2 linked regions of the Pyrobaculum calidifontis JCM 11548 genome follow. Each later gene encodes a partner of the first gene's protein in a complex. Links are inferred from orthologs where the notes say so. Each region holds a gene or a part of one and is shown in the gene's direction. Other genes may lie near its edges.

Region 1 (5,861 bases):
ATGTGGAGCACTATTATGCCATTTTTAAAAGATTTAGAACTAAGCGCCCCTAGCCTCGCCGGCGTACGGTACGCGGCCTTTGCGCCCAACGGGGCCAAATATATAAAGTAGAGTGTAAGAGGGAACATGCGTCTCGAAGTTAAGATCAGCGGCTTGCCGCGGGATAAGAGGAACATCTTGGTTTTGGCGTGTCCTGAGCCGTCGCTTGCTGGGGTAGTGGCGGTGGAGTACCTCATTGACCAGCTCCAGATGGAGGAGATAGGCGCCATCAAGATCACGGAGATGCCGCCGGTCATCGCCGTGGTAAACGGCGCGGCGAAGTTGCCACACCGCATATTCTACTCTAGGCAGGCGGGCATCGTGGCCATTAGGCAACACGTCCCAATACCGCCGCAGCTGTACGCCGAGTTTATCCACAAGGTGTTAGACTGGGCCGAGGAGAACAAGGTAAAGCTCGTGGCGTGTCTCTCCGCCATGCCCGCCCTGGGCGAGAAGGAGAGCGACGCGGTGTACTTTGTCACAGAGGAGGGACTCGTGGAAAAGTTCAAGGAGTACGGCTTTGTCCCCATACGAGAGGCCACTGTGACTGGGCTAGAGGGGGCCTACCTAGACGCCGTCCTAGGCCGGAGCATAGACGGCGTACTCCTCATCGCAGAGTCCAAGCTCTTAACCGCCGTGAAGAGGCTCGTCGACAGCGGGAAAGTGGCCACCCACAGAGACGTAATAGCCATCTTAAACGACTTAGTAGGCCGGACGGGCCCCGACGTGGGAGCCGCACTCAAGCTGGTAAACGCCGTGGCAAAGCTGGCCGAGACACAGATAGACACCTCAAAACTACAAGAACACGCCTCAAAATACGCATTCCTAGTTGAGAAAAACATAGAGGCCCTCTTCAAGCCCATGGAAGCCGTGGCAACAACGGCAAGGCGAGAAGTGCCTCTAGTGTTTTAAAGTCGATTTTTACAAACATCCTCCACTGGCACCACCTCCACAGTTGGCTGTAGAGATTGAGTTCCCCGTAAAACGTCGCAATGACACAAACACTCAAATATTAACGAAGAGAGACACAACATGGTAAAGAGCTTATTAACTACATACGCCATTACCGGGGTCCTCCTCTTAACCTCAGTCTGGGTCGCCGCTGTCGATTTGTCGGGGCTGGTGGACGACGTCATTAACGCTACATCGCCACTTGAGAGGTTCCAGCCCAACTATGTCTTCTATGTCAACGGCTGTAAAGTGCTCGTGTTCATCACAGACTTCGACGAGAAAAACTCGCCGCTGACGGCGGGGAACATCACCGATTTACACATCTTAAGCAACAAGTCCTCAACCCCCCTCAACTCTACCCAAGCCGAGCGGCTGTTAGACGCCTTACTCAAGCGCCTGGGCCCGCCTAGTAAGGTCACCGTCGCCATGGCCCACCGACGAGTGGTCGTCGAAGACAATAGTTCAATTCCTGTTACTTTAGAGTGGCGCGACTTACTACACATCGCCGCCTCCACGGCTAGGGGGCTTAGGGAGGAGGCGGAGAGGGCCCTTGGCGAGGAGGTGCTTCTTGGGCTTAAAGACGTGCGGGAGGCTATACGCGCGGGGAGACAAGAGGTAGCTTATTTGGCGGACGTTGTCTGGCAAAACAAGGACGTAAGAGTCGTAATTACTCTAGACCTCTACCACACCTCACTTGACGTCGCAACGGCAGACCTCGCAAAGGCCGTGGAGCTCCTCAGAGGCGTTAGGGAGGAGGTGGGCCCCATCTACGACTTGGTGCGGGTTACTCTAAAATACGGCCCCTACCTCTTGCCGCGCGACGAGAAGTTTAGAGCGGCCCTGATAAACGCAACGCAGACCATTGAGAAAGAGCTAGGCACTGTGCGGGAGGTTCGGGACGTGTGCGGCCACCTTTTGGGCATAGAGGGCACTATGCACACATTTGCCCCACTGGCGACTGGCCCCCTCTACGTGGTCTTCCCGTTTCCCGGCGGCACTGTGCCGGATAGGGCCACTGCTGAGAGGCTGGTCCGCCGCTTTGTGGAACTGTCAGGTTTCTGCGAAAGCCCGCTGGTGGTGGAGTTTTGGCCAAAGACAGGGATAGATTTCCTCGTTCCAGAGTGTATACCGCGTACTTTGCTCTTCGCCATAGTCGCTGCCGTTGGGGCGGCCGTCGCAGTGGCCGTCGGCCTCCTTATGTTAAAGAGGCGGCTTGTGAGCTGAGGTTTTTGAAAATTTTTAAAGCGGTTGTTGTTGGGTTGCGATGAAGTGGAAGGAGCTTGTTCTTGTTAAAGACCACCCAATGAAACGGGTGTACATAGAGAAGGTCGTGGTAAACATAGGGGTGGGCACCGGCGGCGAGAGACTTGAGAAGGCGGCTAATTTGCTGAGGGAGCTAACGGGGGCGGAGCCCTCGCTGAGGAGGGCCAAGCGCTCGATTAAGGACTTTGGCATTAGGAAGGGGGAGCCCATCGGCGTGGCAGTTACGCTGAGGAGAGACAAGGCCGTGGAGTTCCTCATGCGCGCCCTCCAGGCCGTGGGCAATAGGATAAAGCGCAGCAGCTTCGACGAGAGGGGCAACGTGTGTTTTGGCATAAAGGAGCACATAATGTTGCCGGGCGTGAAGTACGACCCGGCCGTGGGCATATGGGGCATGGACGTGTGCGTCCGCCTGGCGAAGCCGGGGCTGAGGGTGCAGCTTAGAAGGCGGAGGAGGAGCAAGGTTGGGAAGGGGCAACTGGTGACTAGGGAGGAGGCGGTGGAGTTTTTCCAAAAGGTGCTGGGGGTCCAGGTCGACTAGTGGCTAAGTGGACTGCAGAGGAGCTGGTATCCTTCGTGGCCAAGGTCTTGTACGAAGTTGTTCAAAACGAGCTCACCCTGGACTACGCCTTTCAAAAAGTCAAGAGGCGTTGGAGGGCGCTGGAGAGCTTCAAGGTCTTCTACGACGCCTCCTTTGACGCAGTTAGGCACTATTACTTCTTGAGGTTCGCCGCGTCGAAGCTCTTTGGCTCAAGCGGTGCGAAGGCCGCGGCAAAGGCGTGGTTCTTGTACAGGGCAGACTCTCTGCTCTACAACAAAGAGCTAGTGGCCAGGTACAGGAAGCGGCTGCTCAAGAGGGCCTTGGCCAAGCCGGAGGACGTGGAGAAGGCCCTCGAAGAGCTGAGGGGCGACCCAGCGCGCTACCTCTCGGTGAAGTACAGCTACCACCCGGCGATAGTGGAGACGCTCCTCAGATACCTCCCCCTGGGCGAGGTGGAGAGGCTGTTGGAGGCGGGCAACACCACGTGGATGTGGCTGAGGATAAACACCTTCAAAGTGGACGTGGACAAGGGACTTAAGCTACTGGAGCAGGAGGCAGAGGTGGAACCCCACCCCCACATACCCTTCATGGTGCTTGTGAAAAAGGCCAGCAAGCCCATCCAGTACCTCTCAGCGGTTAAGACCTTCGCCGCGATCCCCCAGGACCTCGCCTCAGTCTACACAGTCCTCGCCCTTGACCCAAGGCCAGGGGACTCGGTGCTCGACCTAGCGGCGGCGCCTGGGATGAAGATAAGCCTAGCCACCCAAATCGCCGAGGGGAAGCTTAAGGTAGTTGCGGCAGACGTGTCCCGAAAGAGGGTGGCCAGAATGAGGCACCTACTAAAGGCGCTAGGGGCCTACCAGTACGTAGACGTGGTACACGCAGACTCTAGAAAGCTCGCCGCCAGGCGGTTCGACAAGGCGCTTCTAGACGCGCCGTGCACCTCCAGCGGCGCCTTCACCAAAGACCCCGGCGTGAAGATATACCCAAGGGTAGAGAGGGCCCGCCAATACTCCCAGCTACAGCTCCAACTGCTCACGCGCGCACTACAGCTGGCAGAGGAGGTGGTATACGCCGTCTGCTCCATTCTGCCAGAGGAGGGGGAAGAGGTGGTGTCCAAGGCCGGCGCCAGAGCAGAGAAGCCGCTGGCCGAGCTAGCCCCATCCTACTGGGGGGACATAGGCGGCAGAACCTTCCCCCACATCCACAGAAGCGAGGCATTCTTCATCTCGCGGCTCAGGCCGTGACCACGGAGGCCCCCAGGTACCTCAGATAGGCCTCCACCTCTTCGTACACGTCGTCGAAGACAAAGGCCAAGTGGTTCCCGAGCCCCGCCTTGTAGACCGCGGCGGGGGACCCCTTGGTCACTCTCACCGCTATCTGCGTCGCACACGCCTCTACCCTCTCCGCCTCGGCGGTGATGCCCCCAAGGAGGAGGGCCCGCCTCAAGTCGCGGGACACTCTGAGCAGAGTCACCGGCCTCCCCGGCTCCACCTCTGCCCTAATCGCGGCGGGGGCCTTGGTGGCTAGGCGGGGGACAATGGAGTAGGCCTTGGCCATGGACGGGGGCAAGCCGTCGTGCGTAAGGAGGAGGAGCTCGCCCCGCGCCGCGTTGACGTTGCTAATCCACGCCGGCTTCCCAGAAATCCGCCGCAGGACGACCGCAGAGTAGAGCGCCCTGAGGTCGCCCTCACACGTGGCGGTGACCCCCCAGTCGTTCAACACGGCGAGGGAGATGCACGGAGTCCACCCCCGCTCCTCGACCCTGGGGAAGTTGAAGCACCAGCACCCCAGCGTAAGCCCGTCCACCCCCCGCGCCGCCTCACGCAGGGCCTTGGCGTAGGCCAGCACCCGCTCCAGCTCGCCGGGCCCGTACGCGCTCTCCCGCGCCGACTCCACCAAGCGCCGCGCCTCCTCGGCCGCCTGCATGGAGAGGGAGCGGCGGTACACCTCCCCCTCGTCTACGCGCACGTCGGGCTTCCCCGCCAAGTCCGACGCCACGAGCCAGGGGTTAGGCTCCCCCACCAGCATGAGCCGCGGCGGCTTGTCCAACAGGCGCGCCACTTCCACAAGCCTACGCACCCGCTCTGCCGGGGGCTCCGCGCCCGGCCCCTCGAGCGCCACAACCTCCGCAAAGGCGCCCCGCTCTCTGAGAGCCGCCGCGGCCTCTAGGGCAGAGGGGAGGGAGTTGTAGTGAGGCCACGCCAAAAGCACGTTGAACCGCCCCGCCTGGCTCAAGATCTCAGGCTCGGCGCCCCCAGTCAAAACCACGATAAAGACCACCTCCTCCACCCTGGGGAGAAGGCCCTCGTAAAGCCTCAGATACTCCTCCCGAATCTCGGCACCCACATTCGGCGCCGCGGCCACTCTAACAACCACAGACAAGAAGCGAAGCAACTACTTAAACCTTCCCCCCGCGAGAAAACTATCAACGAAAACTATTTCGACAACTTCTAAAGTAAAAAAAATACTGGCAAAAAGATGCTACCATGCGCGGAAGGATCAAATGGGTGGCGGTGCTTGTAGTATTGTTAGTGATGGTCGCCTTCTTAGGCCTCAGAGACTACTACAGCACGGCGCCAGGGGTCACAGAAACATCAACCGCAGATGCACAAGCTCAACAAGCCGCGCAGAGTCAGACGACAGGCAGAATATACGTCGAGCAAGCCGGTGAGAGTTTGGCGACCGCTACCGCGCCTGGTGGAAGAAAAGGTAATGCCACCCTGACGCTCTACATAGAGGACGACGCCGGACCCCTCGATGGCCTCGTCTTCATCCTCCCCGCGGCGCCTGAAGACGACTCTCTGCCAGACAAGCTGGAACCGGTGGCGGTGGCGAAAGGGCGTGCAGAGGCGCCCAGCCACGTGGAGAGGCTCCTTGAGAAGTGGAACGCAGACAAATACCCCAAGGTGGGCATAACGGTGGTGGTAGTAAACGGCACAGACATAGCCACGGCACCTGCGGAGGTGGACTTAAAAGCCTACAAAAAGGCCAAGGAAAGAGGAGAGAAATACGAAGTAAAGGCCAAAGTAAGGGGCAAAGTGAAGCGAGATAGAGGAGACAGGGGAAT
Region 2 (5,602 bases), 160 kb from region 1 along the record:
TGAAGTGTTTATCCACTGGGGCGGCTGTTGCGTCCCCCGTGTAGAGGAGGTAGAGGTCGGCGACTTTGGGGCCTACCCCCTTGATTTTTAGCAGAGTGGGCCTATCCTTGGGCTTTCCCAGGCGTATGTAGTCTGCCACCGCATCTGGGAGCTTGGCCAACTGGTAGCTTCTCCCCACTTTGGGGGCATTCGCCGCCGCGGCGCGGATGTCCTCGCTCTTTGAAAACAGCGCGTTGGCCCACCTCAGCACGTTCACGTGGTAGTTAGTGTTCTGGGTTAGGAAGGCCACTACGAAGAGCAGGTCCTCGTCCCCGGGGGATGTGGATATGCCTACGCAGTCTCCGTACTCCTCCAAGAGGGGCTGTATGTAGTCGGCCGCAGCCCTATCCACCTCGTTTACATAGCGCCAAGGCGAATACCAGCGGCCCGACATGTATATATCGTCGCCCGCCCAGACGCCCTTTTTCACGCCGAATTTTTTCACATAATTGCCGTCAAGTAGGGCGAGGACTAGGCTGGGGTAGAGGGTGAGGTCTAGGCAGTTCATATCATGAAAGCCGGCACGCCGTCCGGCGTCACGGCGCGGGTCGGCTTGAGGCCCCTGGCCTTCATAAGCTTCACCACGTGTGGGTAAAGTATTACGTACTCCACGTCGATGCAGTTGGGCAGGCGCGGGTCTATCTCGGCGAGGGCCTCCTCCAGCCTCTTCACAGCGGCGTCTGTGGAGAACCCCAGCATGGCCGCCGGGTAGACGTCGCGGCACGGCTCCATCCCGCTTTCCACCAACACGCGTATGGCCTCCAGCTGTTTGTAGAAGTAGGAGGGCGGCGCCAGCGTTATCTCCTCAAACTCCTCAAGCGTCGCGCCCTTTATAGAGACGCGCACAGCCAAGTGCGGCCTCGCGGCGAGCTCCCTAGCCAGCTCCCTGTCCACGAGTATGCCGTTGGTCTCCACTATGAAGATGTACTTGGACAGTAAGTCCGCCACCTCTAGGAGGTGCCTAGGCGCTATCAGGGGCTCCCCTCCCGAGATCCTCACCTGCCTAAACCCGCGGGCTTTTGCAATTTCGTCAAGCCGCGCCGCCACCTCCTCCGGCGCCATCCACACGCCGCCGCTGAGCACAAAAGAGGTGTTGCGCCACGCCCAGCACATGCCGCAGCGCAGATTGCACCCGACGACATCGGCGGTGGCTATGCCGCCGTACCACCTGTCAGCCCTGAACCTCTTGTACAACCTATACACCTTGCCCCCCACACTCTTTACTGCGTATGTGAGCACAAGCTGTAGCAACCTCTCGGGATCAATATGCGGTCTGCCGCTCCCGCCCACGTTAGATACTGCCGTAGGCCTTAAATTATTTACTTTGCTTGAAAAATATACAAGGAAAAGCTAAAATATAGGTTAATGATATATACGTGTTTAAGGTAAGAAAAGAGGGAGGAGTAAAGGAGGTGGAGGGAAAGAAAAAGCCGGAGTTGCTGTGGGGCTAAATTTATAATCAGCCACTTTTTCCAGCCCGTGTCTGAGGAAAAGAAGGTAGTCTTGACGAGGGAGTATGTAATAAACCTGAGGAGGACTCGCGAGGTGTCGAGAACCAAGAGGGCTAAGTACGCCGTGGGCCTCATAAGGCGGTTTGTTGCACGCCACCTAAAAGTGGAGCCCAAGGCCGTCAAGCTAGGCCAGGCGCTCAACGAGGCTCTCTGGGCCCGTAGCATTGAGAAACCCCCCAGGAGAGTACATGTTGTGGTAGAAAAGCTAGACGACGGAACTGTCCGCGTGGAGTTGAAACAGTGAAGTTCGACATCTCCCCCGCCAGGCTGTTCGGCTCGTCGTCCGTCGGAGTATTCCTAGCCACTAACAATACCGTCACCTTTGTGCCGCCTGACACCCCCGAGAAAATAGACGATTTGGTGCGCAACACCCTCCGCACAACGGTGGCCAAGTTCACCATAGCCAAGTCGCCCCTCCTTGGCATATTCACCGTAGTAAACGACAACGGAGTCCTCCTCTCCCCGCTGGCCCTCGAGGAAGAGGTCAAGCTCTTTAAGTCCCTTGGGCTAAACGTGGGCATCGTGGCCACGAAGTACACAGCGGTGTCCAACCTCGTGCTTGCAAACAACAGGGCGGCTCTGGTGTCCCCCCTCCTGGAGCCTCAGGCGCGTAAGACCGTGTCCGACGTGCTCGGAGTCGAGGTGGTGGTAGACACAATAGCAGGAAATCCGCTGGTGGGGTCACTCGCAGTCGTCAACTCCCGTGGCTTGTTAGTGGCCCCCGAGGCCACAGACGACGACCTGAAGAAGCTGGCCGACTACTTCAAGGTCAAGGTAGACGTAGGCACAGTGAACAAGGGCAAGAGCTTCCTGAGAGGGGGGCTTGTGGTCAACGACTACGGGGCCCTTGTGGGCGACGAGACGGCTGGCCCTGAACTGATGAGGATTACTCAAGTACTTGGCTAGGCCACGGTTGTCTCCTTTATCTAGTCCGTATATCTGGCCGCCGTAGTTTGCCTTCCACCTTCTGAACCCTTGCTAACATTATGCGGCAATACACCACTCTCATCACGCTGTGTGTAGCTATGACTATCTAGAGAAGAAGGTTGACATCTCTCTTCCGCCGGGCTGTTTGGCTCTTCATCCGTCGACGAAAATTTATTAAGGTTCGGCATATTGGGCCACATGCCTAAGATTTATAGAGTAGTTGGGGACACTTCCACTGGGATGAAGTTTGTCGTAGAGGTCGTGGGTGAGAGGCCTTACGACGCGTTGGAGAAGGTCTACTCTGTTCTCGGCAGTAGGCATAAGCTTAAGAGGACGCAGATTAGGATTAGGGAGGTGTCTGTGGTGGAGCCGTCGTCTGCTAAGTCTAATGAGGCCAAGATGTTGATGGTGTTGGAGAAGGTGGTGAGGTACTAGCATGTCTCTCTCTAGGCAGGATATTCAGCGGCTCTTGGAGGAGTACCAGTTGTTGAATGATCTGTTGGCGAGTCTGCAGGCTCAGCACGCCACTGTGTCTGAGCTGGTTGAGGAGCTGAGCACCGCGCTTGACGGTGTGAGGCTTTTGAAGAGCGAGGGCGGCGAGCGGCTCGTGCATATAGGGGCCGGAATCTTCGTGGGGGGCGTTTTCGAGGGGCGGGAGGTGCTTACGCCGCTGGGCGCCGGGTACTACGCCTTCCTCGACTTGGAGAACGCTGAGAGAATTGTCAAAGAGAGGCTTGAGGAGTACTCCAAGGTGAAGACCTCTCTTGAGGAAAACATTGAGAAGCTCACTGAGAGGGCGCTTCAGATACGCCAGGTGCTGGAGAGGCTGGGGCTTAGGTAATGTTTGATAGGCTTAAGAGGACGTTTTCTAAATTTGTAAACGCGGTTGTATCTGCGGTTACGGAGGACACGTTGGGGGAGAAGGAGGTTGAGGAGTTTGTGACAGATCTCTACCTTGAGCTTGTGGAGAGCGACGTGGCGGTGGAGGTGGCCGACGCCCTTGTGGAGGAGCTCAAGAGGAGGCTAGTCGGCCTGAAGGTGCCTCGGTTTGGGGATAAAGAGGGCGCAGTGAAGCGGGCGGTGGTGGATTCTGTTCTACAGATCCTCTCCGACGTCCCCGACGTCGACTTCTACGAGGAGGGGGGCAAGCTTCTGGATAGGGCCAGGCCGGTGGTGGTAATGTTCCTAGGGCCGAATGGGTACGGCAAGACGACCACTCTCGCCAAGCTTGCATACCACCTAATGGAGAGGGGGTACACCGTCGTGGGGGCCGCGGCCGACACTTTCAGGGCGGGCGCTAGGGAGCAGTTAGAGGAGCATGGGAGGCGGGTTGGGTTCAAGGTCATCGGGGGGCCATATGGGGCTGATCCAGCCTCGGTGGCCTTCGACGCCGTGCAACACGCCAGGTCTAGGGGCCACCACTTCGTCCTCATCGACACGGCGGGGAGAATGCATACCGATGCCAACTTGATGGAGGAGCTTCGGAAGATTCAACGGGTGGCGGAGCCGCACTTCTCCATCTTTGTCTTTGACGCGCAGCTGGGGAACGAGGCGCTAGAGATTGCGCGCTACTACTCGAAATACGTCAGAATAGACGGGATGATTGCGACGAAGGTCGACGCATACCCCAAGGGCGGCTCTATTCTCACCTTTATGTATACTCTGAAGCGGCCAGTGTATTTCCTCGGTGTTGGACAAAGCTACAAAGACCTTGTAAAATTCGTCAAGCTGGACTACGTGAAGCAGTTGGTGGAGTAGGCCCTCTTTGTCGCCTTAGTCCTCTGGAGAAGATCCCTACATCGGTCTTATGAAAGCTGTGGCACCATATATAACTAGGTTGAGTGAGAGTGGAATTTATCGAGATAATGGGGAGTGGACAGGTGGACCTCTGTGAGGGGAAGCTGGGTCTAAGTTTAAATAGTGGTGGCATTGCTCATGTGTGTCGTCTCTTGAGGAGAAGATTGCCAACTTGATTAGAGACATTAGGTGGGTTATTTCCACAGCGGCGCGTCCCGACGACGAGGAGTTTAAACTCACTGCGCGCTTCCTCTTGCTTTTGGTGTTCGTGGCGGGGGCCTTTCAGCTCGTGTTTCACGTGGCGAGTGTCTATATCCGTGGCGCCGTGTATGGGCAGTGGCTTGCCCCGCTTGACCCAGTGAGAGAGAGTATAGCTATATTGACGTCTCTGATTGTGGTCTTTGCCGCAATGCTTTACTTGTTGGCTAAGTTGAGGTAATGTCGTCTGAGAGGTGCCCTGTTTTCACAGTAAGCGTCGTCTCGAGGCAGGAGTACAACATCGTGATGCTGTTGAAGATGCGGGTGGAGTCTGGCAAATTGCCAATTTACGCCATTGTGGTACCCCCCGAGTCGTTCGGCGTGTTGTTCATTGAGGGAGAGTCTTTGCCGGTTGTCAGCCGCGCGGTGTATGGAGTGAAGCACGTAAAAGGGGTTATGCGCGGTATAACAAACGTGGAGGAGGTGATGAGGGTACTCAAGCCTCCCAAGCCGACCGTCGAGATCGACGTCAACGACGAAGTTGAGATAACCGCCGACGTATTAAAGGGCAGTAGGGCCAGGGTGACCTTTGTCGACAGAGAAAAGGGCATTGTACGCGTCGAGCTCCTAGACAGCGCCTTCCCCATGCCGCTCGACTTGAAGATCACGGAGGTGAAGCTCGTAAAAAAGGCGGGGCAACAATAGGTAAATTTTAATACTCGCCTCTTCGCCTGGTCGATGTCTAAGCGCGTTATCGTCGTGCCGCTTCAGGGAGGAAAGGTGGCTGTTAATCCCCAGTTCCAAGACGCTCTTAAACAGGCAGGGCTAGACCCCAACAAGGTGGTGCAGGAGGTTCAGGAGAAGTTGAAGGCATATGGGAAGTACCCAGTGCAGAAGGTGGAGCTGGAGGTTTCGCCGGATGGCTACGAGGTGAAGGTGTATCTGCCGCCAATAGGAGACCTCTTCCTAAAGCTCTTGGGGAAAGACACAGGCGCGCACGACTCTGCCAAGGAGACGCTGGGCGATCTGCCGTTTGAGAAAATTGTCGAAATAGCGGTGCTCAAGAGGGACGAGTTGAAGTCTAAGTCTCTCAAGTCTGCTGTTAAGCAGCTGTTGAGTACGTGTAAGAG

The links. Proteins that work in one complex are often made in the same cells at the same time.
Region 2: PCAL_RS10585 (region 1) and rpl18a share a complex: the UniProt entries of both Methanocaldococcus jannaschii proteins name them as parts of the 50S ribosomal subunit. The link is inferred for Pyrobaculum calidifontis JCM 11548 from one-to-one orthologs.

What each region holds. Positions count from the first base shown.
Region 1 is NC_009073.1:1,854,250-1,860,110, forward strand. The notes cover bases 1,048-4,022. They hold PCAL_RS10585 (50S ribosomal protein L5), read left to right. Parts: upstream 1,048-2,254; coding sequence 2,255-2,791; downstream 2,792-4,022. Other genes in these bases: PCAL_RS10580 (hypothetical protein), read left to right, coding at 1,072-2,214; PCAL_RS10590 (RsmB/NOP family class I SAM-dependent RNA methyltransferase), read left to right, coding at 2,791-4,022. Also shown: PCAL_RS10570 (alpha/beta hydrolase), read right to left, coding at 1-2; PCAL_RS10575 (proteasome assembly chaperone family protein), read left to right, coding at 127-951; more of PCAL_RS10590, read left to right, coding at 4,023-4,038; PCAL_RS10595 (fucose isomerase), read right to left, coding at 4,028-5,170; PCAL_RS10600 (hypothetical protein), read left to right, coding at 5,281-5,861. UniProt on the Methanocaldococcus jannaschii protein: This is one of the proteins that bind and probably mediate the attachment of the 5S RNA into the large ribosomal subunit, where it forms part of the central protuberance.
Region 2 is NC_009073.1:1,690,150-1,695,751, forward strand. Bases 1,436-4,293 are described here. They hold rpl18a (50S ribosomal protein L18Ae), read left to right. Parts: upstream 1,436-2,675; coding sequence 2,676-2,912; downstream 2,913-4,293. Other genes in these bases: PCAL_RS09665 (50S ribosomal protein L31e), read left to right, coding at 1,519-1,794; PCAL_RS09670 (translation initiation factor IF-6), read left to right, coding at 1,791-2,456; pfdA (prefoldin subunit alpha), read left to right, coding at 2,914-3,318; ftsY (signal recognition particle-docking protein FtsY), read left to right, coding at 3,318-4,235. Outside these bases: PCAL_RS09655 (HhH-GDP family DNA glycosylase), read right to left, coding at 1-547; PCAL_RS09660 (radical SAM protein), read right to left, coding at 544-1,329; PCAL_RS09690 (preprotein translocase subunit SecE), read left to right, coding at 4,417-4,713; PCAL_RS09695 (transcription elongation factor Spt5), read left to right, coding at 4,713-5,177; PCAL_RS09700 (50S ribosomal protein L11), read left to right, coding at 5,211-5,602.